DNA from 2 places in the Shewanella sp. HL-SH4 genome. Region 2 is predicted to be linked to the other one. Evidence: riboswitches for the same ligand, from Rfam matches in the RefSeq annotation. Region 2 holds a riboswitch; the other holds the start of a gene.
The links. A riboswitch is a leader RNA that binds a small molecule or an ion and turns the genes downstream of it on or off. The one in region 2 is predicted to bind lysine.
Positions count from the first base shown of each region.

Region 1: another riboswitch for lysine. It lies ahead of lysC (lysine-sensitive aspartokinase 3); the one in region 2 lies ahead of ACRWQL_RS03540 (Na+/H+ antiporter NhaC family protein).

Region 1 is NZ_CP195037.1:1,495,990-1,512,008, reverse strand. Features, by position in the region: gene ACRWQL_RS07525 (bacterioferritin-associated ferredoxin) at 1-90, opposite strand, end outside; gene ACRWQL_RS07520 (D-2-hydroxyacid dehydrogenase) at 263-1,189, opposite strand; gene arcA (two-component system response regulator ArcA) at 1,398-2,114, opposite strand; gene ACRWQL_RS07510 (DUF3293 domain-containing protein) at 2,733-3,164, shown strand; lysine riboswitch at 3,473-3,648, shown strand; gene lysC (lysine-sensitive aspartokinase 3) at 3,728-5,086, shown strand; gene ACRWQL_RS07500 (succinylglutamate desuccinylase/aspartoacylase family protein) at 5,090-6,214, shown strand; gene ACRWQL_RS07495 (NIPSNAP family protein) at 6,653-6,958, shown strand; gene ACRWQL_RS07490 (site-2 protease family protein) at 7,056-8,231, opposite strand; gene ACRWQL_RS07485 (DUF4144 family protein) at 8,322-8,675, opposite strand; gene ACRWQL_RS07480 (DUF342 domain-containing protein) at 8,675-10,339, opposite strand; gene ACRWQL_RS07475 (methyltransferase) at 10,610-11,647, opposite strand; gene ACRWQL_RS07470 (alkaline phosphatase) at 11,758-13,002, opposite strand; gene gshB (glutathione synthase) at 13,159-14,112, opposite strand; gene rsmE (16S rRNA (uracil(1498)-N(3))-methyltransferase) at 14,164-14,904, opposite strand; gene ACRWQL_RS07455 (endonuclease) at 14,928-15,671, opposite strand; gene ACRWQL_RS07450 (SprT family zinc-dependent metalloprotease) at 15,871-16,019, opposite strand, start outside.
Region 2 is NZ_CP195037.1:598,059-614,077, reverse strand. Features, by position in the region: gene ACRWQL_RS03575 (proline--tRNA ligase) at 1-947, opposite strand, end outside; gene ACRWQL_RS03570 (acyltransferase) at 1,092-1,655, opposite strand; gene tsaA (tRNA (N6-threonylcarbamoyladenosine(37)-N6)-methyltransferase TrmO) at 1,718-2,449, opposite strand; gene rcsF (Rcs stress response system protein RcsF) at 2,530-2,925, opposite strand; gene ACRWQL_RS03555 (H-NS family histone-like protein) at 3,051-3,458, opposite strand; gene ACRWQL_RS03550 (electron transfer flavoprotein subunit beta/FixA family protein) at 3,983-4,732, shown strand; gene ACRWQL_RS03545 (electron transfer flavoprotein subunit alpha/FixB family protein) at 4,734-5,657, shown strand; lysine riboswitch at 5,736-5,933, shown strand; gene ACRWQL_RS03540 (Na+/H+ antiporter NhaC family protein) at 6,010-7,569, shown strand; gene ACRWQL_RS03535 (thymidine kinase) at 7,699-8,277, shown strand; gene ACRWQL_RS03530 (methyl-accepting chemotaxis protein) at 8,469-10,502, opposite strand; gene ACRWQL_RS03525 (fumarylacetoacetate hydrolase family protein) at 10,766-11,425, shown strand; gene ACRWQL_RS03520 (hypothetical protein) at 11,441-12,226, shown strand; gene ACRWQL_RS03515 (MmcQ/YjbR family DNA-binding protein) at 12,285-12,656, opposite strand; gene yghU (glutathione-dependent disulfide-bond oxidoreductase) at 12,794-13,651, opposite strand; gene ACRWQL_RS03505 (substrate-binding periplasmic protein) at 13,817-14,542, opposite strand; gene ACRWQL_RS03500 (hypothetical protein) at 14,787-15,041, opposite strand; gene pfaD (eicosapentaenoate synthase subunit PfaD) at 15,138-16,019, opposite strand, start outside.

The DNA.
Region 1 (16,019 bases), 900 kb from region 2:
TTTTCTAACATCAGCTAACGAGCAATCGCCTTGGCGAACTGCTTCTTTAATTTGCTTATCTGTAATTGCATGACAAAGACAAACGTACATATTAGCCTCTAGAACTCAGATGAAAAAGGGATATCAATATAGTCATTCCCTTGGATGAATCTAATTCTAAATGAAAACGGTTATCATTGGCAATAACTTTTTGGATAAAAATACGACATTTATTGTTTTTATACTGTCTGCAATATAAGGTGTTAAATTAAGCTACTGATCTTTAATAGCCTTTATCAAAATCGACAATAAAATTTAATGGTTGTTGATTTTGCCATAACTGATAATTGCTGCTAAATAGCGCAACAATTTGCTCGGGGAAGCTCGGTGCAGCGATATGAGGAGTAATAATAGCATTAGCACATGACCAAATTGGGTGCGTTTTAGGCAAGGGTTCTTGACTAAATACGTCCAAAATAGCCTGTTGATTTGGTGTTTGATTTAATTGAACTGTGAGTGCATCTAAATCGAGCACATTGCCACGTCCTAAATTGAAAATGATGGCTTCTGGTTTTAGTAAGCTTAAGTTTTGCTGGTCGAGAATATTATCGGTGTAGGGGGTATTAGGTAAAATACTGGCCACTACATCGGCTTGACTGAGGTGTTGAGCTAAGTTATCAATACTATCGACCCGATCAAATCCATAGGCTACAGTACCTAATCGATTTATCCCTGTTACTGTCATCCCAAAATGCTTCGCTGTTGCTGCAATATGTTGTGCTATTGAGCCTGTGCCAAGTAGCAGTAGATTTTGACCCTGCAGCGTTCTATAACCTCCTGGTAACCAATTTTTTTGCTGCTGTTGCTGTTTATACTTAAGGTGCTCACGCTGGTGAGCAAGTAAATAACCAAATAGATACTCACTCATTAACGAGCCAAAAATACCTCTAACATTCGTCAGTAGATAATCACGTCTCAGTGTTGGCATGACAAGTTTATCTACACCCGCGAAGGTTGATTGCAGCCAACGTAAATTTTTAGCCTGACTAATTAATGGTGCAGCAAGAGCGGGTTCGGCAAACCAAATATCGGCTTCAATAATACTGTCTGACTCGTTATTTAAGATGACTAAATCGGGTAAGTTGCATTGGGTTATTAACTCTCGATAAATTTCATTTTCGCGCGTCAGTAACAGTAACTTATTGGCCATGATGGATTAATCCATTTAATGTTCGTTAACGGTAGATAGCAGTATATTAGGCATGGGGCATAACGGAATCAAATTATATAAACTTTAAATTATCAGAATAGGGGGGTAAATCAACTCGCCTAATTCATACCATAAAATAACCTCAGATATAAAAAAACCGAGCATAGGCTCGGTTTTATTTTATCGTACCATATGTGATGGTCGATAATTAATCTTCTAAGTGACCACAAAAACGATAGCCTTCACCGTGGATGGTCGCGATGATTTCAGGCGTATCAGCTAAGCTTTCAAAGTGCTTACGAATACGACGAATGGTGACATCAACAGTACGATCATGTGGCTTAAGCTCACGGCCAGTCATTTTCATTAGTAGATCTGCACGGGTTAATATTTTGCCCGGGTTTTCTACAAAGTGAAGCATGGCACGGAATTCACTGCGTGGTAACTTGTAAGATTCACCCTGTGGATTAACTAATGAGCGGCTATTAATCTCTAAGCTCCAGTCATTGAAACGGTAGTATTCAACAGACCCTTTCTCTTCGCTCTCAGTGACGGCACTGTTTACACGAGTTAATAAGTTACGCGCACGAATGGTTAATTCGCGTGGGTTAAATGGCTTAGTGATGTAATCATCAGCACCAATTTCTAGTCCTAAAATTTTATCAACTTCGTTATCACGACCGGTTAGGAAAATTAAGCCGATATTGTTGATTTCACGAAGTTCGCGCGCTAATAACAAACCATTTTTACCTGGTAGGTTGATGTCCATCACCACGAGGTTAATTTTATTTTCAAGCATGGCTTTGTGCATTTCAGCGCCATCATTAGCTTCAGTAACAACATAACCTTCAGCTTCAAATATGCTACGTAGGGTATTACGGGTTACAGCTTCGTCTTCAACAATTAAAATATGTGGATTTTGCATAATAAAATTACCTAAAAATTAATAAAATTTGTTATCTAGCATTGGGCTAGTGTTTACGTACGCTTAACTGCATACGTTAGAAATTCTGGATTATTGGTGTTTAACATTGTCTGCCTTGAATTTAAACACTCTCTTATTCTCTAATGTTTTTAATTGCTATTTTAAGCAATAGCTTAGAGTGAGTTTTACTAAGACTTAAAAAACCTTTCATCATGGCAACAATACGTACCGCTGTAGACTGTGAACCTAAAGATAGTTAAAAGTTCCTATTTAGACATAACTAAAATGAAATTTTTAAACAGACACCTAACAATATGACAGTAATTTTACGGCGGTAAAGTCTTAGCTTAATAGTATTAATCGTAAAAATTTGCCTTAAAAGCTGCTTTTTGTGACGATCAATCAGTAAGTGACGGCTATTGTACCCTTTATTTGCATTTGTTAACAAATGAAATGTTAAAAAAAATAATTTATTAAGTATAAAAAATGAGTGTGATTATGCTTAGTTAATTGATTTAAAACGGTTAAATTTATATTTTGTTGCTGTTAAATTTACATTTCTTTCGCTATTAAATTCTTTCTGCTACACTCTTTTGGGCTTATTTAGTGGGATTTATTATGCAAAATGTTATCGATACTGTGTGGCAGGACTATCAAAAAACGCACTTTTTGCTAACCCAGTCATTATCACCTGATTTTTCTTTCGCTATTATTACTGCTCATAACCCATTAGGGTGCTTACTTACCCCAAGTCAAAACCGCCTGTTAGATCGTGAACTGCAACTAAAAATCCTTCAATATCAAAGCCCTTACCGTTGCTTAATGGGGGTAGCACCTGATTTGTCACATGTTGAAAAAAGTTGGGCTGTTTTTATTGATAAAAATCAAGCTGTTGAGTTAGGTCGAGAGTTTAAGCAACATGCAATTTACTATGTTAATCAAGGCTTGTTATCGCTTGTAGCCTGCTTTGATCAGCACAAAAGTGAGGTGCAAATGGGGGCCTTTAATCAACGTTTACGTTTAGTCAGTGATTTCCCTGAATGTTGTTAAACTGCTTTATTTTCATTTGTTAATTTTTAATTGGGACAATAAATTTAACAAATGAGTGTGATGAGCTAATACCAACGACTGATTTTGTATTAAAGCTCTGTTTACCTCACTATTTGCATTCTGCATTTACAATGTCATCTTTATCATGCCCATAACTTACCCAAAACCACATCTAATCGCTTTTTTACTGCCAAATCCTCATTGTACGTTACTGCAAATAATGCATTTGTTTATTTTTACTCAACTTGCAATCTTGCGCATTGACTTAACCCTAGGTTTATTGTTATTTTGCTGGTCCCTCCTTAGGGAGGCACAGAAGAGGAGCGTTAACTAGGTAGTAAGCTTGAGGAAGACCAATTCCCATGACAGCTTATGAGGGAGATTAACGCCGAGATACAATAAGATTTGGTTAACTTATTTATCGGTCGCTTAGGTTGAATCCTAGCGATTGTCACCTGTTATTTGGTGGAGAGCTTCTGGTGGTGATTGCTGTTTCCCTTCTTTAAGGGTGCGTTATCTTTGCACCAGGCTCTTCGAACGAAGTTTAGTTCGGAGTGTATTATATGTCGTTAAATCAATTAGTTGCAGCCAAGTTTGGCGGAACCTCTGTTGCTGATTTCTCAGCGATGAGTCGTTGTGCTGATATCGTTTTATCTAATCCTAATACCCGTTTAGTGGTGGTCAGTGCATCTAGCGGTGTAACCAACTTATTAGTTGAACTTACCAGTGCTAATGTCAACGACGAACGTCGTCTAAGCTTGCTTAAACAAGTTGCCCAAATCCAATATCGTATTATTGATGAATTGAGCCAGCCACAGGACATAGCTGCGCAAATTGATAAGCTTTTAAGCCGTATGTCTGTGTTAAGTGAATCATTAATTCTTGATCGCAGTAAAGCGGCTATGGATGAGCTGCTGTCTATGGGAGAGCATTGTTCGTCGGTATTATTCTCTGCTGTTATCCGTGAAAAGGGCGCATCTTCCCAGGCTTTTGATGTACGCCAGGTGCTTCGTACCGATAGCCATTTTGGTCGTGCCGAACCTCAAATTGAACAAATTGCTCATTTATCGAGTGATTTTTTACAACCGCTATTAAGCACCAGTATTATTGTTACTCAGGGATTTATTGGGGCCGATGAACAGGGCCGCACCACAACATTAGGTCGTGGTGGCAGTGATTATTCAGCCGCTTTATTAGCTGAAGCTTTATCTGCCCATGCGGTAGAAATTTGGACCGATGTTGCTGGCATTTACACCACAGACCCACGTTTAGCCCCAAATGCCCGCCCGATTGCTGAAATCAGTTTTAATGAAGCCGCTGAAATGGCCACTTTTGGTGCAAAAGTATTGCATCCAGCAACGATACTTCCAGCTGTTCGCCAGAAAATTCAGGTGTTTGTCGGTTCAAGTAAAGACCCTGAAGCGGGTGGAACCTGGATCCGTCATCAAGTAGAAGATACGCCAGTTTACCGCGCGGTGGCATTACGCCGTGACCAAACCTTATTAAATCTGCATAGCTTACAAATGCTTCACGCCCAGGGTTTTTTAGCTGAAACCTTTGCTACATTAGCGCGCCATAAAATCTCGGTAGATTTGATCACCACCTCAGAAGTGAACGTGGCGCTAACATTAGATAAAACAGGCTCTGACTCAAGCGGCCAGGGCTTATTAAGTGAATCGTTATTGCAAGAGTTATCACAACATTGTCGGGTAAGAGTGGAAGATAACTTAGCCTTAGTGGCGATTATTGGTAACAGAATTGCTTCTACAGCCGGTATTTGTAGCCGAGTATTTCAAGTATTAGAAAAATACAATGTCCGTATGATATGCCAGGGTGCTAGCCCGCATAATTTATGTGTATTAATTGATGAAACTCAAGCGGCAGACGTTGTTAAAGCATTACATCAAAATCTTTTCGAGTAACCTATGACAAAGCAAATGATGACTAAAGCATTGCGCACATCACTGAATGTAGGTGAACTCGCTGCTGGGCAATCCCTTGATGTGCCTTTATTCACTTTTAAAGGCATCGACAGCAGCGCACCGACCGTATACGTTCAAGCCAACGTGCACGGTGCTGAAGTGCAAGGTAATGCGGTAATTTATCAACTAATGACCTTGTTAGAAGAGCTTGAGGTTTTAGGGGATATTGTGCTTGCTCCTTTAGCCAACCCGCTGGGTATTAATCAAAAAAGTGGTGAGTTTACCCTAGGCCGATTTGACCCAATAACCGGTGTTAATTGGAACCGTGAGTACTTAGAACATAAAATCGACATAGCTGCCTGGTATGAACAGCATCAAGATTTACCTAATGATGAGCTGATTAAATCGTTTAAGGCAACACTAATTGAGGCTTGTCACACCAAGCTACAACAGCCTTGGGGCATCACTACAGGTCATAGATTAGCGGTGAGTTTGCAGTCATTGGCTCATCAAGCCGATATCGTGCTTGATTTACATACAGGGCCTAAATCCTGTAAGCATCTGTATTGTCCTGAGTATGATCTCGACTCAGCTAAGTTTTTCTCTATTCCATACAGTTTGATCATACCTAACAGTTTTGGCGGCGCCATGGATGAGGCTGCGTTTTGTCCCTGGTGGCAACTAACCGATTATGCCGCGAGTAAAGGCCGTCATTTTGATGTGCCAGTGGCAGCGTTTACCCTTGAGCTGGCTAGCCAAGAGCGGATTGATATGGCAGATGCTTTAGTCGATGCCAATGGTATTTTGGCTTATTTAAGCCATCGTGGGGTGATTAAACAAGCTATTGAACCTGCAAAACTGTCGCGTTATGGCTGTTATCTAAAAGATTATAAAAAGTTTCATGCTCCGCAATCTGGCATGGTTGAGTATTGCGCCACAGTCGGTGAGCCATTGGCAGCAGGGCAATCTTTAGTCAATATGCTGAGGTTGGATTTATACGGTTCAGACAAAGCGGTTACACCGCTGAGTTTAGATAAAGACTGCGTGCCTATTTTGCACTTCGCCTCGGCGTCTGTTCATCAAGGGACTGAGTTGTATAAAGTGATGACCAATTTGTTTGAGCTTTGATGTTTCTGACAGCCATGGAAGGCTTGCTAAATTCTTCAAATAAAGAATTTTGACTATTTAGATTTATATTGGCTAACGTTTTGTACTTTTTTAATATTTTTTGGATTCTTTATGGTATATCAAACCATCCCCATTTTTATTGCAAAGCAAATGCGCAAGGCGTTAAATACCATGTAACTTTGCATTGCAAAGAACTTAGAATCGTTGGCTGTTTCATTTGATATTTTAGTCAACAGCTAGGAATGTCTGAGTGTAGAGTTGATTCTTTAGAGTGACTATTTTTAAGAAAGATCATATTGAAAGGCTAGAAATACATCGCATAGCATCGTAATAAAAGCTTAGGATTGATTTCAGAAAACTTGTTTTTCAATGAATTTGGTTGTTAGAGTTATTCTACTGCCTCGTATACATTAACCACATTTATATGGAGTAATTCACTTGGTCACGTGTTATTTAAATTATGTAGTCGATCCATATAAGCTTAAAGAATTTGAGTATTATGCAAAACTTTGGATCCCGTTAGTCAATAAATTTGGTGGTAATCATCACGGTTATTTTTTGCCTTCAGAAGGTGCTAATAACAAGGCTTTAGCTTTATTTTCATTCCCTAGTTTGGCTACTTACGAAATGTATCGTGAGAAGTCTCTTATGGATAAAGATTGCATGATTGCTTTTAAATATGCCGAAGATACAATGTGTATTTTAAGTTATGAACGTAGCTTTTTTCGTCCTGTTTTCGAATAAACATAAAAGCCGTTTGAAGATAATTGGACGTTTTCAAAAAGTGAGTTGAGGCAGTTTCAACAAATTTTAAACACACCTCAAGCTCACTTCAAATCAACTAGCTTTTTAGAATCTCTAGTGGCATCCGCAACATATCATCACCTGTGCCCGCTATAACCCAAATAATACCAATTAATGCACTAACCGTTAGCAAGTACCAAATTGCCGAAAATATTTGACCATATCGGTCTAGCGGTAATAAATGACTTTGATGACGACCGCGCCACTCGAACACAATCTCTAAACTACCAATTAATAATAAGAAACCCAACAAAGCTAAGCCTAAGCTGTAACTGATAAATACCCCAATAGCGGCTCCGGCAACACAGGCGATTAACCCTGTGACGCTATTCATCGAAAAGCTGATACTTTTTAAAATATGGCCACCATCTAATGGCAAAATAGGCAATAGATTAAACAGGTTGAGTAACGCGTTAAAGGCGGCTAAGCCGGCAAAAAAAACATTGCCCGTGACCCAGTAAGCTACCAAGCAAGCGATAGACAAAAACAAGCCAAATGTGGGACCCATTATGGAGATGACCACATCTTGCCAGCGAGTGTTAATGCGCTCATCGCTTAAGGCTAGACCGCCCATAAAGGGGATTAAATAGATGCCCTTGGTTTTCATGCCAAAGTGCTTCATAGCTCTAATGTGGCCATATTCATGGAATACTAGACAGGCAATTAAGGCGAGGGCGAATTCAATAGAGAATAGCCACGAATAAGCAGCAACACTGGCTCCGGCTAATAAGGCTTTGACCACTTTAGCGCTTTTTAGTAATTTGAATCCTAATGATGCTAAGCCGATCATACTGATTTTATTAGCTTTAGGTGCAGGAATTTCTGGTACTTGTTGTTCAATGTCTTTGGTTGTACGTTGACCTTGGCAGATTTGCTCTTCGTCAACTAACACGCAGTATTCAAGATAAAAAGGCTGCCATTTAACATCGACTTCAAGCCTTACTGGAATCGCATTGGTCTGAATGTTATCAATTATGACATCATCTAGCGCACTATTTTCTAAACCGTCGGTGTGTTGCTTAGCCGATGGAGTTGAGAGTGGGCGGGTTGATTGTGAGGTCAATTCAAACTGATGAATGTGAAACGCTTGGTTATTGGGGGAAGCTGATTTTTGTGACACCAACTGGTTGTCCCAATATAGCTGTTGCCAACCGGCCATTGAGCCTTCTAAACGTAGCCGTTTACCAAGACACTCAATATTTAATAACTCCATGCACACTCTCAAACTTACTCAGTAAAATTGTCGCTATTTTGCCAGAGGCCTGACAATAGCTCAATCAATTGCTCAATCAATCTAGCTTAATCAATCTAATTGCTCAATGATTGCAAAGCCCTGTTGAAAGTTTGAGAAGATTAATTTACTGCTGCAACACTGTCCTTGTAATTGTGCGAATCGCTGCACTATGGTAATAAATTGCTCAAGGCTGATTGGCGTGCTGGATGTTAATGTGTGCTGCTTAATAGATTCAGTCATTAGCCAGCATTGTCCTGTGCTATCAATGAGCTTATCTTCAGCAACTAGATTAGCTGCCTCATGATCAAGATATTCTTGCCAAGCTGATTGATCGGCAATATAGGCGAGGTCATCGTATTGATGCAGCAACACGATGGCAGGCCAATTTATAATGGTGCTGATAGGCTTATCAGTTGGTTGCATTAGCGACTGTAATCAAAGCTGATTTCGGCATTAATATTTTTGACCGTGCTCGGTCCATGTTCACGCTGGGTGCGGTTTTGAGCATTACCAATATGCAATTCAACATTGGCAAATATGTGTTTCTCGGCGCGAATAAAATATCGGTCGTAATAACCATCTACTTCATTCTTAACTTGTTCAAATTCAATTTCTTCTTTCAAACGTTCTGCAGCAATAAGATTTTTTTGATCTAGCATCATTTTGACTTGTTCAATCATGCCTGCATCGTTTTGCCAGTCTTTCTTTGGCGGAAGCTTGCGTAGTCTTGCTTCAATATCAAGACCTGCTACCACAAGCTGCTTGACACTTTCATCGAATACTTTTAACTCTTGCTTCAACTCTTGTTGCTGCATGGCGCAGAATAGTTCAGTTTTCGTCCCGGCGGTAGCCCCAAAAGCCACCGCACGTATCCCTTTCGCTGCTGTGGCTTTGCCGCCAACAAGATCTCCACGTCGACCTTGGGCATCACTTACTGTAATAGTACTACCTGAGTGAGAATGACTATGTAAAAGCTGCTTGGTCACCAGAATTTCGCCTTCGGCGATGAGATTTGAATATTGAACGAATTGGGCACAAATTTGTCCTTGGGCATGAATTTTAGTACTGAACTCGTGCTCTTTAATTAAGCGACCAATAACCCCTTTGCTGACGATAACATCACCCTCAGCCTCAAGGCTGGCGGAGTCAACAAAACCCATTACAGTAATGTCGCCACTGGATTTTACCTGCATACCTTCATGTACATCACCGGTAATTAATATGCTGCCTTTAAAGTTTACATGGCCGTATTTTACATCGACATTTGTGATCTGTAATACGTCATCAACCTGCATGCCTTTTTTATTTTCGACCGGTTGACCAGATACCGTTGCTATTAGTTTATTAGAGTCACTAGGATGTAGGGCCGTACCATTACCAGGCATCATTAACTTATCTTTACCCGGTGTTTGGTTTAATGTATCACCATGCACATTATAGCCAGCCGTACCAGAGGTTGCCGGTTGTTTTACCATCAATACGTCATTGGGTTTTACAGTAACTAATGCACCTAAGTTGCGCATGTCTACGGTCCCATCTTCGCGTTCTTGCGGCTGTAATAAGCGTTCCCTAGCGAGCGGTACTTTTCGGGTTAAAATGGCATGATCGCCGTTTATGGGGGCTTTGCCGATGGCAATTTCGCCTTCGCAAAATTCACCCGGTGGTAAAATATCTAATCTTTGTAGTAATGCCATAATTTTAGGCTTACTTAAGCCCATCTTTATTTTATGGTTTTTAAGATTATTGAGTACATCGGCTAATACAATATCTTTACCACCCCATGCGGAAGTGATTTTCATTGATGCCTGCATTTTATCATCACTAATGCTGATGCTAATACTGCCATCTTTACGCTCAGCAATAGTGAAAAATAGCTCATGATTTCCCGGTTTTTGGCCACACAGGGCATTCACTTCTTTAACCGCTTTGTCTATCGCAGGCGTGACAGGAAACAGCATGGCAAAATCAGGCTGTTTAAGAAGCTGATTAACATCATCGGTAGAAATAGGGCCGTGAGTATTGGGGATAAGCCGTAATTCTACTTTAGATTTTTCAGCATTAAATGCTGCAACAGAAGGCTCTAACATAATGTCCTTTATTTATTATTTTTATTGGAGTGTTAAAACGAGTTTATATAAAAATCACTATACCTCGAATTTAGCGGAATTTAGCTAAATTATCCAGCATCAAAGTCACAGCTTAATAGTCATTGACTTGCTAATGTTGATTTAATGACATGTTATTAAACATCTGTTCGGTAGATTATCGTTTACCGAGCAGATGCTTACTTTGTTAACTGGGTTACATTAACGTGCAATAGACCGACTATTGAGCGAATATTTTAATCCGAGTTGAGGCTATTTACTTTTATTACAGTACAGTTTGTACTTATTGTTTTCGGCTGGGACGTTAACTGAGCCAAATGTGTTGGCTATGTTGTCGGCATAGGGTAAATGTCGATTAGCCACAATTTGCCACACTCCTTTAGCACTCAATCGTGTCGCACTTTGGGTGACAAAAGCATGTGCTATGGCAAATGTTCTATCTAAGCCATCGTGGAACGGGGGGTTAGAAATAATCCCGTCGAACTTACCTTCAATTTGGTTAAAACCATCGGAAGGGTAAACCTTAGCTTGCATGTGGTTTGCCGCCAAGGTGAGCTCACATGATGCTAAAGCCATTGCATTGATATCGATACATTCAATATTAAGTTCAGGATATTGCTTGAGTAGCCCGACCGATATTACCCCTGCACCACAACCAAAATCTAATACTCGACCACTCAGTTTAGGTAAGTTAGACAGTAATAATTCAGTACCTAGGTCCAGTTTTTTCTCGCTAAAAACACCGACTAAATTACAAATGGTAATGTCACCCTGGGGGGTGTCGACTGTGTATTGTGTCATCCAGTCAGTTAATTTTAACGGTGCTACGTCTTGTGTTAGATATGCACGATATAGCAAGCTGTGACGGGCATTGTCTATCTTAACTGCTGAACTAAAAGCGTCGGGTAATAGTTTATCTACCGATTTTATGCCGCCCTTGTTTTCACCCACAACCAGCAGTAATCCTTCTTCGACAAGATGGCTGGCTGCTAAGGCAAATAAGTATTCCGCTAATGGCTTAGCTTTAGGGAAATAGACAATCACACAATCAAACTTTTCCAACAGCTGCGCGTCTGGCAACTTAGGGGCAAAGTAACAGCGTAAACGGTCATTTTCATAAGGTGATAGTGTTAAGTGGTGATTATAATCCAACGCCAATGCAGTCACGTTTTTGGCGTTCTCAATACATTGATGCGCTAAGGTATCGGACTCATAATTGAGGATAAGAATATTAAGGCCTGCAAATTCGTGATGGTTTCTTAATAATAATTGAGATGGATTAGTTAACACATTGACCTACTATCATTTGTATAATTAAAAAATTAAAGCGACTAATGTCGCTTTAATATATTGAGCTAGCCAAGGTTGAAATATCGGCTTAGCTAATCGTTAATAGTGCTTTACTGAGCTGAGCTTGGTAATAAGCTGAATATTTTATTGGCTATATCAGTATTGTCCTGATGGCCTGAAAATAGCTTAGCACCAGGGCCTGAAGCAAAAACTTGCACGTCATCACCAGTGTGGCCCAGAGTTGTCCAACCGGTATTTGAATAAACATCAATTAACTTACGCAGTGATATTGCCATGGCTTCATTGCCTTGCATGCGTGCGTTGTTGAGTAATGTAAATTCTTGACTATTTGGCTCAAAACCTAATTGCTTAGTGACAATCGCTTGCCATGCTTGTGCTGCAATAGCCTTCGCAGCAATTACATCAGGGCTGGCTTTTACTTTATGCAGCACCGCCGGTTTCCAAACATATTCATCATTAGCGCCAACTGACAGTCCGCCGGTATTATGATCGGCGGTGATTATCATTAAGGTATCTTTTTGCTGGCGAACAAACTGTTCAACAATTTCAATGCTGTGGGCAAAGCCATCCATTTCGGCCATCGCGGTTGCGATATCGTTGCTGTGTCCAGCCCAATCAATCAAGCTGCCTTCGATTAACAGCACAAAACCATTTGGGTTTTGTGACAGTAATTCAAGTGATTTTTGGGTCAACGTGCCTAAATGGTGTGCTTGCTTAGTATCAATAACCCAAGGTAATTGAACATCTGCAAATAAGCCTAATACTTTAGGTGAGCTGAGTGTATCTAACTGACTAAACTCAGTAATATGCTGATAACCTTTGGCCGTAAACTGGCTAAGTAGCTCGGCTGAAAAGTAGCGTTGTCCGCCACCCAAAATGACATCCGCGTCAGTATCAAGGTAGCTTTGTGCTATTTCAATATAGTTTTTACGGCTTTCATTATGGGTTAAAAACGCCGCGGGAGTCGCGTGGTTAACTTGTGAACTAACGGCTACACCAGTAGATAAGCCCAGTGTTTTAGCTTTCTCAAGCAAGGTGGTTAAGGGTCTTTTCTCGACATCAACACTAATAGCACCGTTATAGCTTTTTATGCCGGTTGATAAGGCTGTTGCTGACGCGGCAGAGTCTGTGACATAGCCACTTACGGTAGCGGGGTAAGTACTTGCCATACCCACTAATAGTCTATCGAATACCGTTTGCTCAACTTCTTCTGTTTCAGGGTTATCTTTATAATAGCGGTAGGCTGATGTGTAAGCAGGTCCCATGCCATCACCAATCATCACAATAATATTTTTAGGACGTGATTGTGAAATGTTTTGGCTGCTATTTGCCATCGCTATCGCTGCTGGCGTGCTCACTTGAGCTTGGGGATCGCTAACGATATTGGCTTCATTGGCTAATGCGCTTATGGCGACAAGGTTAGTCAAAGCAAACAAAAATACGCTAGCAAATCCACGATAAGTGTTTAAAAACAGCATGAAATTTCCTGATTATTGAGCTGGGTTAACACGTGCCTCGATGGCATCCATCAACATACCTGTAATATCAACGTCAAATGCCGCTTCAATTTCACGGATACACGTTGGGCTAGTGACATTAATTTCGGTGAGTTTATCACCAATTACATCTAAACCGACAAAAATTAAGCCACGTTTTTTTAACTCAGGGCCGATAGCTCGGGCAATTTTCCAATCACTTTCAGATAAAGGTTGCGCCACTCCACGCCCGCCAGCAGCTAAATTGCCACGGGTTTCGCCTTTCATCGGTATACGGGCTAATGAATAGGGCACTGGCTCGCCATCGACCACTAAAATACGTTTGTCGCCTAGGGTGATCTCTGGAATGAACGCCTGTGCCATAGCATATTGCTGGCCGTAGTTGGTTAAGGTTTCAATGATCACCCCTACGTTAGGGTCATCTTTTTTGATCCTAAAAATAGAGCTGCCACCCATACCGTCTAACGGTTTGATAATGATATCTGACTTTTGCTGGTGGAACGCGCGAATACGTTGAGCGTCACGGGTTACGACGGTTTCTGGGGTAAATTCAGAGAACCAGGCGGTAAATAGCTTTTCATTAGCATCACGTAAGCTTTGCGGCTTATTGACAATTAATGTGCCTTCTTCTTCAGCGCGTTCAAGCATATAAGTGGCATAGATAAACTCGGTATCAAACGGCGGGTCTTTACGCATTAAAATGACGTCTAAATCAGCTAACGGCGTATCAATCGCCTCACCTAGCTCAAACCATTTAGCGGCATCATTGATCACGGTTAGTGATCGCATATTGCCCATAGCTCGACCATTTACCATAGCGAGATCTTTCATTTCTAAATAAAACAGCTGATAGCCACGAGCTTGCGCCGCAAGCAGCATGGCAAAGCTTGAGTCTTTTTTGATATTAATGTCGCTAATGGGGTCCATCACGATGCCGAGTTTGATCATGTTGATATCCTTAAAGTGTCAATATGTGATAGCGGTTTGCAGTATGTAGCATTAACCGATATCACCAAATTTGAGTTGTAATGCTGTTATCGCCGTCAGTGCCGCTGTTTCAGTACGCAATACGCGTGGACCCAGTAATACGTCGGTAAAGGCAAATTGTTCAGTCATGATAATTTCTTGATCTGACAAGCCACCTTCGGGGCCAATTAATAAGCGGACTTTTTGTTGTGCACCTAATTGGCTTAAGCCATTAATGCCGTGAGCCGCCCGTGGATGTAAATTCAGTTTTAATGCCTGGGTTTGCTCTTGGCACCAAGCGCTTAATTCCATAGCAGGCCTAATTTTAGGCACCACACTACGACCTGATTGCTCACATGCACTGATAACAATTTTTTGCCATTGTTGGATTTTTTTATCTAATCTTTCGCCATTCAGCTTAACACCACAGCGTTCAGAAAATAGCGGTGTAATGGTGGTGACACCCAGTTCTACTGATTTCTGAATGGTAAACTCCATTCTGTCGCCGCGTGAGATCACCTGGCCTAAATGTAAATCTAACGGTGACTCAGATTGATTCGGTGTGGCAGATAAGACCTTCACCGAGACGTTTTTCTTACTGGATTGAGTTATTTCGGCTAAATAGTCATTGCCATCACCACAAAAAAGACTGATTTGATCGCCTTCACCCATGCGTAATACTTTGCCAATGTGGGCTGCACCATCTTCATCTAAAGCAACGACTTGATCAATATTGAGTGAATCAATCGCTTGGTAAATCCTTGGGATTCTCATGAGTAGTAATATCCGAGCTTGTATTATTGGCTTAACCCTAGATTCTGACATTGTTTTTGTACAAAATCATTATGATTACCTTGGGAACGGGCAATTAACTTATCACGTTTGCATTCTGTTTTATCTACCGGATAACTTTTATCCCAAGCTTGAAATAATTGGCGCTGGCTAGATGATATTTGTAATGCATAGGTTTGCTGCATATAAAAGTAAGTTCTGGCTATGGCGCCACGGCTGCGTGCAGGCGGTTGAGCTTTGCGACCTTTAAAATCGACAATCATTTCACATTGACCGTATTGACCCGCTTTACCATTCCACTGGCTAAAACGAAAATTACTGCGATCGCCATTCACCTCGCCAATTGCTGGGGTGAGGTTATGTAAGTCTGATTCCATTTTTTTAAACTGTGGGCTAGTTTTACCGCAGTTTTTACGGCCACCTTGCTGCCAACATTGTAGCTGGTGACCAAACTCCCAAGCCGGAACAACATGCTCCCACTCAATCCGGTTGGCGCGAATTTGCTGTTTACGGACTTGATAACCACAACTTTGATGTTCAGGCTGCCAAACTTTACCTGCGATGGCGATTTCACAACCACAATAAAAGCTCTTAAGCGGCAAGTTGTCCTGATAAATAGTGCGAATAATACGTTTAGCTTGACTGAAGTTAGTCGGGTGCTCCGCCGCTGCAGTAGTTAAAGGCAGTAAAGATGCACACAACAATGTGCAAAGTGCGAATAATCGCATTTTGATGGGGGGATAAAACATGATAGCGCGAACCTTAATATGATCAATATTGCAGACTAAAGCTGTTATGAAAACTGGCCTTGCCTGTCATTTTGGCGAAATGGTAAGGGATACTTTCGACTGATGCAATGATAGGGGGATGAAATCTGTTTGATGCTGTGGTTCTTGTTTACTACCTTGGCGCTTGTTAGTTATAGGTGAGGTAAGCAGTAAGTTTGCATTACGATTGTGAGAGCGGTGTATTTCGCAAGGTATGCTGACAGGACTTACAGCGATACTGGGTTTTACCCTTTAGCACATTGTTATGGCGTCGCACGCTAAGTTGCACGCTGCCACAACCGCAAAAATACTCGAATTGCTTGCCTCGTA
Region 2 (16,019 bases):
GATGCAACCGCTTCAAGTTTATCGGCTTTGATTTCATTGAGTTCGTGATCGCCTCGCACAATTAATGCCACCAAAGGTGCGTCTTCTGATGCGCCTTTAACAATTAATGTTTTAATCGTTTTAGTGATATCAAGGCTAAACTGTTCAACTAACTCAGTAATAGTTTTTGCATTAGGTGTATCGACTGGCTTTAGCTCTTGAGTCGGTTCTTGACGGGTTAGCGTCGGCATTGGCGATTCAGCTTTCTCTATGTTAGCTGCATAATCACTGCCAGTAGAATAAGCAATTAAGTCTTCGCCACTGTTCGCTAATACATGAAACTCATGCGAAACACTGCCACCAATTGAGCCTGTATCAGCAAGAACAGGGCGGAACTCTAATCCCATACGGCTTAAAATATTGCTGTAAGCGGTATACATGGACTGATAAGTTTCATCCATGGTTTGTTGATCTAAATGGAATGAGTAAGCGTCTTTCATTAAAAATTCACGAGCACGCATAACACCAAATCGTGGACGAACTTCATCACGGAATTTGGTTTGAATTTGATAGAGGTTTATCGGTAACTGTTTGTACGAACTTAATTCTTTACGTACTAAGTCTGTAATCACTTCTTCGTGAGTTGGGCCTAATACGAAATCACGGTTATGACGGTCTTGGAAGCGAAGTAGTTCCGGGCCAAATTTTTCCCAACGTCCAGTTTCCATCCATAAGTCAGCAGGTTGGACTAACGGCATAAGAATTTCTATAGCACCTGCATTGTTCATTTCTTCACGCACGATACCTTCGACTTTACGAAGAACTCGTAAACCTGACGGCAACCAGCTGTATAAACCTGACGCATTACGACGGATCATACCCGCACGTAGCATTAACTGATGGCTAATGACTTCTGCATTTGCAGGGGTTTCTTTTTGTGTTGAAAGCAGGTACTTACTAACTCGCATTCCAGTATCCATTATGAGTAAAAATCAATGGAGGTCATTTTAGCACTTGAAGCGTTTATGTCACCTGATTATTAGTCATTGAGTAAAGTTACTTTAACAACTTGGGATATAGACATTGAATTATTGTTTTGCGGTAGATAAGGCTTATTTATCACGTCTATTACCAATCACTTTAGCCGGATTGCCAGCCACAATAGCGTATGCTGCGACGTCTTTAGTCACAATGCTACCCATCCCAATAATGGCTTTGTCGCCTATGGTGATGCCATCGACCAAACCCGCTTGAGCGCCAATCCATACATCTTGACCTATTATGATGCCTTTTGATGATGTTGGTTGTTGATAAATAGGCGAGTCGGGTGACATGCCATGGTTAAAAGCATACACAGTGACATTATTTGCAATGCGAGTTTGTGAGCCAATATGAATACCTGCCTGACCACCATCTAAACTGCAACTATGATTAATAGCCACTTCATCGCCTAACGTTATAGGCCCGTGCATAAAGACATCCGCAGCAATCATGCATTTATCGCCGATAGTAATATTTCGACCTGGCTCTGCAAATAACTTTGCTTCAGGCGCAATAAAACATTGCTGACCAATGCTAATGGTTTCAAGTTGAGTTAATTTAATTTGAATAGCTTGCTGCCAGGGCGTAGCCCATTCTAATAACTTAGGCTTGAGATTGAAATAAAGCCAGGGCATCCAGGACAGTCTTTTTTTCTGCTGTTTTTGGTAATCGAGTAATGCCAACGTTTAGTCCTCGTTTACTCATCAAGTAAAACCACAGACGTGGGTTTTAACGTTAATACGATAATTTGGTTATCAATCACCTGCCACAAAATATCAAGGTCATATAGGGCGACTTGATAGATTTTTGGATCCTCTTTTGCTTTTTTGTAAGCAGGCCTGGGGTCTTGGGCTAATACTGCACTAATTAGCGGCTGTAATTGAGCATATTTTTCATTTTCTGCAAGTGTTGATAACTGAATACTCGCATTATCAGAAAAAACAACCTTTATTAACTCAGGCGCCTCCTGTGCTATACCGCCCTTGGCGTCTGTAATGGCATCTGAAAAGGGAATATAAGGTTTTATATCGATAATAGGCGTGCCATCTAATAAATCCATGCCGGATATTTCAAGACACACTTTGCCTTTTCGTTTCACAATACCGTGTAATTTAACCACAGACTGTCCAATACCGTTTGGCCTAAAAGTTGAACGTGTCGCAAATACACCCAGTTTTTCGTTGCCACCTAAACGAGGTGGACGAACGGTTGTTTTCCAGCCTTGAGCTAAATTTTCATGAAAACAAAATAATAACCATAGATGAGAATATTGTTCAATTCCTCTAATTGCATCAACAGTATTTAACGCTGGAGCAAGTTCAATATAACCTTTTACATCGACTAATCCTGGCTGGCGAGGAATACCAAATTTTTGTTTATAAGGGGTTCGGCAAATTGCGACTGCACTAATTTGAGATGTAAACATGATGGCTTATCAACTAGGTATAAAAAGGAGCTGCAATATAATAAAGTCTGATATTGCAGCGATAAAATGACTAAAATAAAATATTATTTTTCTTGCTCGTGTTTAATGGCTTGTCCAATACACAAACTGCGACTAACACAGGCTTTATCCTGTTCTTCAATGATCAAGCATTGTTTGATAATAATGCCATTGGCACCCATATCTGCAGCCTTTTTACGGGCTTTAGTTCTTGCATCTTGAATCGATGCAGGTGCATCGTTTGATTGCTCCTGACAAACCTCACCCTCAGCTAAACCAATAATGGCATAATTGCCTTTTGGTAGGTTGTTTTCTTCATAAACAGTGACATCACCCACTTTAAAGTATTCATTAATCGCTTTGGGATCAAGATTACTGTTAAAGGCATAGTCACCTGCACAAGCTGTTAATAATAAAGATAAAGATGAAAGGGTTAACACTTTAAGGATAGGCGAAAACATAGATGTGCTCACTTAATTCAATTTAATTATAGTTTACTCTCTCTTTATTAGAGGTAAAGGCAAACTTTAATTTGTTTAAAAAAAACGCCTACCGAAGTAAGCGTTTATTATTAATGCTTGAACTATTATTCCATGCCAGGAATTAAAAAGGCACTCATGGATTTACCAGCATCAACTTCTTTTTTAAATACCGTTGGCATACGGCCTTGGCCAGTCCATTGAATTAACTCACCGTCTAAGGTGATTTGATATTTTGCTGGACGAGGAGCGCGTTTTTTAGGTGCTGATTTGCTTGCTGTGACTTCGCCAAGATCTTCAATCGATAAACCACTGTTTTCGATTTGAGCTAAAATACCAGCAATAAGAGCATTTCTTTCAGCATTTGCCGCTTCATCTGCTTTGGCTTCTTCTTCACGTTCAACGATAATTTTATCAAGTTTTGCAGCAAGATCGGTAAGATCTTCAATACTGAGTTCTTTTACAGCAGCTTTAAAACGACGACCATGGGTTAAAATATCTAAAAAATCACTCATAATATTAAACGTCCTAATGAATTGGAATTTACATAGTTTTTATTTGTTAGTTCTGACGTTGAATGAATAAATGCCGCATATTATGCCCATTAATCTTGATTGATACATGTCAGTACTAAAAGCATAATCAAAAATATCTCATTCCTTAGAAATAAATTCCTTCGAGGTTAACTTTTAACATCAAGCTTTATTTTTGAGCAATACATTCAAATAAATTAATAACAAATTAATAAAATAGTATTTATCAATAACCGTAATAATAGAAAGATATTGAGTCTTGATCAATTTAATTTATCAAAAATAAGCTTATTTTATTAATTAGCCTAAAAAGGCTGTTAAAAACGACATGAAGGGTACATATAAGTGAAAAATGTTACTTTAGCTTGCCAATTTGTATGCTATATTTTTTCAAACAAGCGTTTAACTTAGGTTGACGTTAACGTTAACAGGTCGTAAAGTTGAGCTATCTTGCATTGGCATTGGCCAATGTGTTGTCTATAGACAAGGTGTAGGAAGGAAACCCTATGAAAATATTGGTGCCTGTAAAGCGCGTCGTTGATGCCAATGTAAAGGTCAGAGTAAAAGCTGATAATTCAAATGTTGATACCGCCAATCTAAAAATGGCATTAAACCCATTTTGTGAAATTGCAGTTGAAGAAGCGGTTCGCCTCAAAGAAGCTGGAATTGCGACTGAAGTTGTTGTTGTTAGCGTTGGTCCGAAAACGGTGCAAGAACAATTAAGAACGGCAATGGCTTTAGGTGCAGATCGTGCCATCCATGTTGAAACCGAAGAAGAGTTAGTATCACTCTCAATTGCTAAGTTACTGCATGCCGTTCAGCTAAAAGAACAGGCTCAACTGGTGATATTTGGTAAGCAATCTATTGATGGTGACAACAATCAAACTGGCCAAATGTTGGCAGCACTTGCTGACATGCCACAAGCCACTTTTGCATCAGAAGTTAAAATTGATGGCGAGACTATTGTGGTAACCCGTGAAGTCGATGGCGGTTTACAAACGTTGAAAATGCCATTGCCAGCGGTTGTGACAGTTGATTTGCGTTTAAATGAACCTCGTTATGCTTCATTACCAAATATTATGAAAGCTAAGCGTAAGCCTCTGGAAATATTATCTATCCCCGACTTAGGTGTAACGTTGAAAGCACATCAAACCGTATTGAAAGTTACGCCTCCAGCAGAACGTAAAGCTGGCATCATGGTGTCTTCTGTTGAAGAACTTGTCGAAAAATTAAAAAACGAAGCGAAGGTGATCTAATATGACCATTTTAGTTTTAGCTGAACACGATAATGTGCATTTAAAAGCCGACACAGCCAAAGTGGTTGCAGCGGCTACTGCAATTGGTGGTGATATTCACATTTTAGTGGCGGGAGCTCAATGTAGTGAAGCGGCCAAAATGGCGCAAACATTAGCTGGCGTTAATAAAGTCATTGTGGCTGACTCAGCTGTATATGCTAACCAATTAGCCGAAAACTTAGCTAAGTTAATTTTGAGTATGTCTGCAGACTATTCACATATTTTATCCGCAGCCTCAAGCGTAGGTAAAGACACGTTACCGCGTGTTGCTGCCTTATTAGATGTGGCGCAAATATCTGAAGTGATTGACGTAGAAAGCGCAGATACATTTATACGTCCAATATATGCAGGTAATGCATTAGCGACAGTCAAAAGCTTAGATGATAAAAAAGTCATGACAGTACGTTCAAGTGCATTTGATGCGGTTGCTTCAACTGGCAGTGCTGAATTAGCCAATATTGACGAAGTGATTAATGCGCGTACTGAGTTTGTATCACAAAGCTTAACTGAGTCAGTTCGTCCTGAATTAGGTAATGCTGGTATTATTGTCTCTGGTGGTCGTGGAATGGGTAGCGGTGAAAACTTTGCTATTCTAGAGCAACTAGCGGACAAGTTAGGTGCCGCTGTTGGGGCTTCGCGCGCCGCAGTTGATGCGGGTTTTGTCCCTAACGATTTACAGGTCGGTCAAACAGGTAAAATTGTTGCTCCTGATTTGTATATTGCAGTCGGTATTTCTGGCGCAATTCAGCACCTTGCGGGTATGAAAGATTCTAAAGTAATTGTCGCGATCAACAAAGATCCTGAAGCACCAATTTTTCAAGTAGCTGATTATGGACTAGAAGCTGATTTATTTGTGGCTATTCCGGCACTGAATAATTTGTTGTAAATGTGATTTGTGTCACAATATTCGGCCGTAGGGTGGTAACCTTACGGCCGCTATGTTTTTATGTGCTCGCATTTTTACCCTTTAAGTAGAGGTGCATTAAATAATAGTAAAGGTAAGTAGGGTGATGCCTGTGATTTACCTTGAAAGGATTTAATGCCGAAGTTGCTATTGATATCGGTCAATACAGCTGGTGTTGTCGCCAAATAGGTGCAGCACTGCCATAGTATTTTTTGTCGGGATGACAAAGATAAATTACTATGGAGCGCTACTGATAGGACAGGTGTCTCTAAGGTATAACATTACCTTACACCGGTTCAGTCGCCTCCATTCATACATACTCGATGAATAAATAATGAACGTACTTAGTCATGCCGATTCGGCACTATCTTTACTTCCACCTCTTGTTGCCATTGTTCTGGCTATTATCACCCGTAAAGTATTACTGTCCCTTGGGGTGGGGATTGTGGTCGGCGCATTATTACTTACTCAGTTCTCTTTAGGGGATAGTAGTCTATTTTTGCTCAACACAGTCCAAGGGCTGGTTTGGAGTGATGGCGCGCTAAATAGCTGGAATTTACAAATCTTAGGTTTCTTAGTCATGCTAGGCATGATAACCGCTTTAATAACCGTTAGTGGCGCAGCCAGGGCGTTCGCTGATTGGGCTAAAGGGCATATTCGCAGTAAACGTGATGCCAAGTTAATGACCATCTTTTTAGGCTGCGTGGTGTTTATCGATGATTATTTTAACAGTTTAGTTGTCGGCTCAATTTCAAAACCCATTACCGACAGATACCATATCTCGCGTGCAAAATTAGCTTATTTATTAGATTCTACAGCGGCTCCCATTTGCGTTATTTCACCAATTTCAAGCTGGGGGGCCTACATTATCGCCTTGATTGGTGGCATTTTAACCGCGCATGGCTTTACTGAATCAGGTCATTTGAGTGTGTTTGTCCAAATGATCCCGATGAATTTTTATGCCATATTCGCGTTACTGTTATTATTATGTGTTGCCTTGTTCGGTCTTGATGTTGGCCCTATGCGGCAACATGAATTAAATGCCAAAAAAGGTGAGCTTTATGATGAATCTAAAGGCCTTCCCCCTGGTGCAAACGCTGACCTGCCTGAAGCAGATACGGGGAAAGTAATTGGTTTATTTTTACCTATTTTGACATTAATCGTTGCCACAGTTTACTTTATGATAACTAGCGGTGCAGATGTGCTTGCAGCCGATGGTAAAGTCTTTACTATTTTAGGCGCTTTTGAAAATACTCAAGTGAGCCAATCACTATTTTATGGATCAGTCATTGGTTTTAGTATTACGTTAATTTTAGCTTTTATTCAAAAGTTAGAGATGGGGATGATTTTTAAAGGTGTGGTTACTGGTGCGCGTTCAATGTTACCCGCTATCTATATATTATTGTTTGCCTGGTCTATTGCTGGTGTGATTGGTCAGCTAGAAACCGGTAAATATATGGCAAGTTTAGTTACAGGTTCAATTCCTTTTGAGCTTTTACCTGTGGTGTTATTTATTCTTGCAGGCATTACCGCTTTTTCAACCGGCACAAGCTGGGGTACTTTCGGCATTATGTTGCCAATTGCTGCCGATATGGCAATGGGAAGCGACTCAAATATGATGTTACCTATGCTGTCAGCTGTGCTTGCTGGTGCTGTTTTTGGTGATCATTGTTCACCTATATCCGACACCACTATTTTGTCATCGACAGGGGCCAGTTGTCATCATATAGACCATGTTATCACTCAGCTACCTTATGCCTTAATTGTCGCGCTTATCAGTATCGTTGGCTATACAGTACTTGGCGTTACTGGCTCATTAATCAGTGGTTTAGTCGCCTGTAGCCTGGTATTTGTGATAAGCATATTAGCGTTAGCTTTTTATGCGCGTCGCTAGCCGTTAATCATTTATCGTTAACATTTATGATTAATAATGCCGCTCAATCGTTATTAAGCGGCATTATTATTTGTGGTTAATGGTCATATCAAAGTAGAATTTAGTAAAGCAACAATATTGGACATTATTTTGGCGCAACTGTATTTTTATTATTCGTCGATGAACGCGGGTAAATCGACCTCATTATTACAATCTTCTTATAATTATCGCGAGCGTGGCATGCACACGTTAGTTATGACAGCATCAATTGACGATCGCTATGGCGTTGGCATTGTTGCATCACGAATTGGTATACAAACTGATGCGCAAGTGTTCGCCAGTGGCGATGATTTGAGTGATATTATTGGTCAATCACATCAACAGAAACATATTCATTGTGTACTTGTCGATGAGAGCCAATTTTTGTCAAAAGCACAGGTTAAGCAGCTGACTCATGTGGTGGATAATTTAAATATCCCTGTATTGTGTTATGGGCTGCGAAGTGACTTCCAAGGTGAGCTATTTACTGGTAGCCAATATTTATTAGCTTGGGCTGACAAATTAGTTGAGCTAAAGACGATTTGCCATTGTGGTCGCAAAGCCAATATGGTGGTTCGTTTAGATGGTGATGGCAAACCAATGAAAGAAGGTGAGCAAGTGGCGATAGGCGGCAATGAAACCTATGAATCGGTTTGCCGTAAGCACTTTAGAGAGTTTTTATGGGATTAACCCAGCTAAGCTAGTATGATGAAAATGTCACTTTAAAAATCTAATCTTAAAGTGACATTTGATTATAACGATACTAATTACCACAATATCATTTCACTTATCTCTTTGAGCATTCACTTCTATCTCTAAGTATTAAATACCTAGCGCACTTAATGTCGTCTTTAACACTCAAATGCTTTAGTTCTCAAAAACTATAACTTAAACCGTTCAACAGATGCGGTTAATGAATGGGCTAATTGATTTAATTCCTGGCTTCGCTTCGCCATTGCTGAGGACTCTTCTGCATTATGTTCAGCAGACTCTGCTGTTTCAGCCATAGTATGCTCAATTTGCTCACTAAAACTGACCTGTTCATGTGCCGCATGATTAATACTTTGACTCATTTTATCTATGGTTAACAGCGCCGACTCAATATGTTCGATGGCATCATGAAGTGCCTGGCTTTGTTCAACACATTGGTTAGCTTGGGTTTGTCCTTGGGTAATCGCTTTCACCGCATTTGTGGTTTCATGCTGCAGAGCATCTATCATGGTTTGAATTTCAGCGGTAGATGATTGCGTTCTTGAGGCAAGGGATCTTACTTCATCGGCGACTACGGCAAAGCCTCTGCCGTGTTCTCCCGCTCGTGCAGCTTCAATTGCCGCATTTAAGGCCAATAGATTAGTTTGGTCTGCAATAGCGCTGATAGTAACTAATATTCCACCAATGTTATCGCTGTTTTTACTTAGGCTATTCATGATGTTAACCGAGTCAATTAACCCAGTTGATAACTGTTCAATTCGACCACGGTTATCATCAGCAATACCTTTGACATGCTTGCCTTGTTCCGAAGCTAGGCTTATCTGGCTAGCCGACTCATTTGTCTGCTTATTCACTAAATTCGAACTTTGATGAATGTGTTCTGCGAGTTGTTTCGCTTGATTGATTTGATGAATTTGACTATTGGCTGCATCAGCAATTTTCTGACCCTGATTTTGTGAGTTAATTGCCGATTCATCTAATAGATGTGCATCGCGGCTAATATCTCGTAATAGTGAAGTTAAATCATCTGATAGCTTGTTGATATTGTCCATCAACTCGCCAAACTCATCATCGTTACGCTTTGTGAGACGTTTAGATAAATCTCCACTAGCAATACGAGACAAAGCATGATTAACCGCTCTAAGTGGGCCTAGCATGGCTTTAGAGGTAAAATAGTAAATGATAATAGCAAGTACGATGAATATTAACGCTAACGCAATCGCTAAGGTTTGTGCCGTGCTTATTTCATCGGATGCGACGTTTTTAAAGTCGTTAAAACGTTGATCTGCTAAAATCATTAACTTGCTTAGCTCGGCAAAGCTTGAGTCGAAATATTGATTTGATTGACTATATGCCATATCAGCCTGTTGGATTACCTCAACCACTTTACGCTGACTTTCATATAGCGTGCCCGGTGTATCGAGTAAGGCTTTCATTTGCTCGAATTGTTCAGCAAAAATAGCTAACAAATCATCTGCTGGCAGGGTTGCAGTTTGCTGTTTTAAAAATTGAAAATTAGTCTCAATACTATTAACCATCATTAAGATATCTTGCTGGTGATTATTGACATTCTGTAAATCTGTAAATCGAGCAACTTCACCTATGATATTACCCATATTATAGATGGTATCGTCTAATCGAGTGCCTGTCCCTATAACCTCTGCCAATAAATTGTCTTGATCGCCTGCATCTATTATCTCTAAATCGATCATACTATTACTGGCGGTATCTTTTATTTTTTGAAACCTTTGATACTGCTTTTTATAATCTGCACGCGCCTGTTCAATGGTTAATTTTGCATTGAACATAGTTTCACTTTGCTTGATGTATTGTGAGTATTGTTGCGTCACATTATCTAGAGCCTGTTTCATTTTAGGTTGATCAGCGACTTTATTTGATAAGTCCTTAAAGGTTATTGAGTATTCATTTTGTAACAGCTTAAATCGAGCAAAGCTGCTACTAATATTGTCATTTCCCGTCTGTGAAAAGGCTAAACTACCTGTTTTGGCCATTTTGAGTAAGCTTAATTGAAGTGCATTACTTTGTGTTTGAACAGGAACGGCTAAGATTTCGATGTTAGTGTTAGCTGTTTGGATTTGTGTTAGCGAACGATAAAAGAAGCTACTTCCTGCAAGAAGCAACACACCAATCGTCGCAAAGCCCAAGGCAATTTTTTGTTTGATTGTTAGCTCAAGCAAGTTCATTTGAGGTCCCTTTCTAAATAATGGCAATAGCAATTTTTCATTATAATTATATGCTTTTAAATAAGATTAAGCCGTTTCAGTGTAGTCAATATAATCAATGGTTAATACATTTTATGGCAAATAAATAAGTGATTTAATAGCAGCCTTTTAGGTCATATTGAACGATGAAGATAACTTATATCGGCAAAGGTTAAATTAAGTGTAGTGCTTTTATTTTGTATACGGGATAATTCTTTATGTTTTCCACTATTTAGCAAATTAATATGCAGCAAATACTGATCAGGCAGCAAGGCGCTGTCACTCCCTCAAAAATCGTCTGTATTGGGCGAAATTATGTCGAACATATTTATGAGTTAGGCAATGATATCCCCGACGATATGGTGGTATTTTTAAAACCCAATAGCGCAATAAGTGCTGAGTTAATTAGTTTTCATCAAGAAACTATTCACTATGAAGCTGAGTTATGCTTTTTAGTCGAAAATGGACGTTTTAGCGCGGTAGGCATTGGGCTGGATTTAACCAAACGTCAATTACAGAGCCAGTTAAAGTCCAAAGGGTTGCCATGGGAGCGGGCTAAAGCATTTAATGGATCGGCGATATTGAGTGACTTTATGCCGATAAGTGCGAGTAACCAAGAATGGTGTTTTAGTTTGACGATAAATGATCAACTCGCCCAGTTAGGGCATAGTCAGTTAATGATGTATTCACCCGCACAAATCTTTAATGAGCTGGCTTCATTTATTACCTTAGAAGATGGGGATGTCGTCATGACAGGTACGCCAAAAGGCGTGGGGCAGGTTATTGCTGGAACCGTGTTTAAGTTAACGCTGTGGCAGGGGATTGAGTACCACTCAGATCAGCAGTTATTATATGATATTAGTCATTCCGTACCACTTATAACCCAGCAGTGGCAGGCTATTTAGTGATTAAGGACAAGTATGTTAAATATCAAGCAAATTTATCAATTAACCCAGCACCTTTTTACGCAACGTAAGGTAAGGGATCCCGCTTCTGAGTGTGAGCTTTTTAAACCAGAAAGTATCGATGACGCTTTTGCTGTCCAGCAGCAGATGATTGAATTGTCCGGTAATGCTGTAGCTGGGTGGAAGTGTTTAGTGCCGTTAGATAATGGACAACTTATATTTGCCCCGATTATTGCAACAGCAGTTAATCAACAAGCTTGTTGTACAATCATTGCTAGCCAAAAAGGTGATGAAGCCGTTGGGTTAATTGAACCGGAAATCGCATTTGTTTTAGGTCAAGACTTCGATGCTAATCAAGAATACAGCATTGAAAAAATTGATAGTGGCATACGTGCGACTCATATGGCATTAGAATTAATTCAAGGACGGTTTAGTACTGATTATTCTGCCAGTTACTTCGAAAAGCTGGCTGATGGCTTAAGTAATCAAGGGCTGTATTTAGGGCCAGAAATTGACAAAGCATTAGCCTATCAAGCTAGTAAGGTTAACATCACCGTTAGCCATCAAGATGAAATACGGTCGTTTAACGGGATTCATCCGTGTGACCTGCCGCAAAATCCAGTTTATTGGTTAGTTAATTATTTAACATCTAAGGGCATTAGCCTTAAAAAAGGCCAAGCCATTATTACAGGGTCATACTGTGGCGTGATCAAAGTCCCTATGGACACCTTGGTTAAATTTCAATATCAAGGATTAGGTGAGATGCAACTGAAATTCATAATGCAGCATGAGCTAGCATGAAGTTTGAATGTAAAATAAGTATCAGTAAATGCTTATAATTTCAAAATGTATCGAATATTTACATGTGCAATAAAATGGATGTTTGTTCGTGTTTGAGTAGCTTATCAACAACAAGCATGAACGAGTTATCCATCAGTCGTTTTATTTCACCATTTGGAATATGTTGTTCAGTTGATTGATTAAAATAAACCGACACCCAATGCTTTTTATCCATATGATAACCGGGGGTGATAGACGAGAAAATATCACATAATGCAATGGCTTCATCAGGATCACACTTAAGGTTTATCATTAAAGCATCGTTGTTCCAGCCAATTAAGGCAAACATTTTATTTTTGACTTTAAATACATGTGTGCCTGGCCCAAAGGGAAATGTTTCAACCGCTTCGGGTTTGGCAAGCAAGTATGCTCTTAACGTGTCAAAATCCATTGTGGCTCCCATGTGATAGACTAAGAAGTCAGTTAAACCACAATATCATTTATTATTGATTAACTGACTTATTATTGGAAAATTACTCATGTACAAGGTAAATATTATAAGGCTTTCAGCCTATAAAGGTTCATCTTTTATGGTTTTAGGGCTAAAACCTTATCAATATCTGCGGCACTGTGGCGATTAGGAAGTTGTTCCCAGGCTTCTCCCCAACTGCGGTTAACTATTCTTCCACGTTGAACGGCCGGACGTTGTTCAACAGCTTTTGCCCAACGCATCACATTTTTATAGCTGTTTACGTCTAAAAACTCTGCTGCATTATAAATATTCCCTAGCACTAAATTACCGTACCATGGCCAAATCGCTATGTCAGCAATAGAGTATTCCTCGCCAGCAATAAATGAATCCTTGGCAAGTTGTTTATCTAATAGGTCTAATTGGCGTTTTACTTCCATTGAAAAACGATTAATAGGATACTCAAACTTTTCTGGGGCGTAAGCATAAAAATGTCCAAAACCACCGCCAAGATAAGGCGCTGCTCCTTGTAACCAAAATAGCCAGTTCATGACTTTAGTGCGGGCTGCTATGTCGGTCGGAATAAGATAACTAAATTTGTCGGCCAAATATAATAAAATTCCACCTGATTCAAATACGTTTATGGCTTCAGTGCTTGAGTTATCAACTAACGCTGGAATTTTTGAGTTGGGGTTAACATTAACAAATCCAGAAGAAAACTGATTACCTTCACCTATATTAATAATATGTGCATCATACTCAGCCGCATTTATCCCCGCAGCAAGCAACTCTTCAAGCATAATAGTGACTTTCTGGCCGTTAGGCGTTGCTAATGAATAAAGTTGTAACGCATGTTCACCAACCGATAAAGCTTGCACATGACGGGCACCGGAATCAGGGCGATTGATATTGGCCCATTGGCCGCCATTTTCACTGTCCATTGTCCATACTTTTGGAGGGGTATATTCATTTGTCATGATAAATCCTTAAATAGTGTCAATTCGGTATATGACATAGCGCAAGTGTTATAACTGGGATATTGGGCGCTTGTGATGAAATTAAACCCTAAGGGTAAATTTGAAATAGCAGCGTAAGTTATGGTTTAAGGTAAAACAGTCTAAGTTATCTCAATAACTATATTTCTAATCACCTAAACTTGCTAACACCTCAGCTTCTGCATTACGAAGTAACTTATCAAGTTCACCACTCTGTTTCATGGTTTTGATTACGGCATCTAGCCTAGGCACTAATGCAGCATGCTTTTGATTAACGTAATGATATAAGTCCAGTGTGGCTAAGGCTGGCGGTAATGCCTTAACGTAATCGATGTTTAATTTCTTAATCGCGTATAAACCGTCAGATGTATTGGTGAGTGCGATGCTAGAAGGACTATCATGCAGAGCAAGCATCATAGTTTGAGTATTATTGTAATCAAATACGTTTCTTAAATCAGCGGTAATGATATTAGTGTGCTTAACGCCCCTGACTTTTAGTAAGTTATACTTAGATAAATCAGCCTGAGATGTTAATACAATGTGATTATCTTTGTGCACAAATGCCATAGTCTCTAATTGATAGTAAGGAGTGGGTATACGGATCAAGTTGGGATTTTCTTTACCATAACTCCAAATTCGCATTATTTCGCCGTCTTTATGGCCTGACGCTGCTTCACGTTGTGCGCGCTTCCCCGGCATCGGCACTATGCTAATGGTTAATCCCAGTTTTGAATAAATGACAGGCAATACTTTTGCGCCGACCTGCTGTTCAAATAAGGAGTCTATAGAGGCAAACTGATAATCTTCAGTTTGAGCAAAACTTACGCCGCAAAATACTATCGCAGCAAGGGCTAACATAAAACGATACTTCATTGATAACCTTGAGTTTCTGTTTTTATTATGTAAGGCATATTAATATGCAAAACGTTTATGTACTTTTAATATTATAGTGTTTGTTAGTAAAAATGTAGACCGAGGTTAGATATATTTTATTTCAACCATTGTTTAATGAATGTTATTTATTTTAAAACACGGTAACTCAAGCTTGTGCCAATTCAGGCAATAAAAAAGGCGCTAAAGGCGCCTTTAATCATTAAAAAAATGCACTTTACTCATATTACATCAAGGATACTGCTTCCATATCAAGCTCGATATCAGTACAGCCTTTTGCGCAATAAATACCCGGTGCTTTTTCGCTGGGTTTGGCTTTATGAGTATTTGGCGGTAACAATAATGTCAGTGGTTTATTACACTCACTGCAAGTTGCACTATTGCCCTTTAACATCCGCTTAATCAAATTTTTATGCTGATTAAAAGACGCTAATGTTGTGCCATTTACCGCTGAGAAATCCAGTTTTTGCGTTTCACTCATAGCCGTTACCTAATTTAATTGTCAGTCGCTTCCTTTTAAAAGAGACTGACATTACTGATACTTTTATTGATACCAGCTTGCTATCCAAGTGGTTAACTATTTCACCAGATCCTGTGGGCGCCAGCGTTGTAATTCAACGGGAACTGCCACACCTTGGGCGGTAAGTAAGTTAACTCGGGCTTGGTATGCGGCGCCATGCATCATGTGTTTAGCTAAGTCTACCGCATTTCGCTTAGTATAATCATCTAAATAACTGCCTTTAGCCCATTCATTGAACGCGCCTAGTGAAGGACCTGCCCAAATTTGGTAGTCCATTTCACGGCCCACTTCACCAGTGTTAGACCAGCGGCTAGATAACCCTAAATACCAGCGGAAAATCAATGCCATTTTTCGTTTTGGATTATCTTTAGCGCGCTCAATTTGTTTCGGGTCACGTTCATTAAAATGTGCGACTGTACCAGCCCAAATATCTTCTAAACTTGAGCGGAACACTTGTTTTTCAAGCTTTTCACGCTCATCAACAGGGATGGCTTCGATAGAATCATAGCGAGTATAAAGCTCATACAGTTTGTTGGCGCGCATCGGAAACAAGGTGCCGCGTTTTACCACTTGCAGCTTAACGCCCATCTCAAACATATCTGCCGCTGGTGCCATAGTCACATCGGCCATTTCGGTGGTAGCCAAAAGTTTACGTGTATATTCACTCGCGCCAGCTTCAACACAAGCCTGGTTGATTGAGCCGGTCACAATGAACGCTGCGCCCATGTTAAATGTCGCCAGCGCAGCATCGGGTGTACCCACACCGCCACCACAACCGACACGGATCGGTGTTTTGTATTGATATTGCGCTTGGACTTTGTCTTTAAGTGCCAAAATAGTCGGCAATAACGTCACCAAAGGACGATTGTCGGTATGGCCGCCAGAATCGGCTTCTGCAGTAATGTCATCAGCCATCGGCACAAGTAGCGCTAGTGCCAT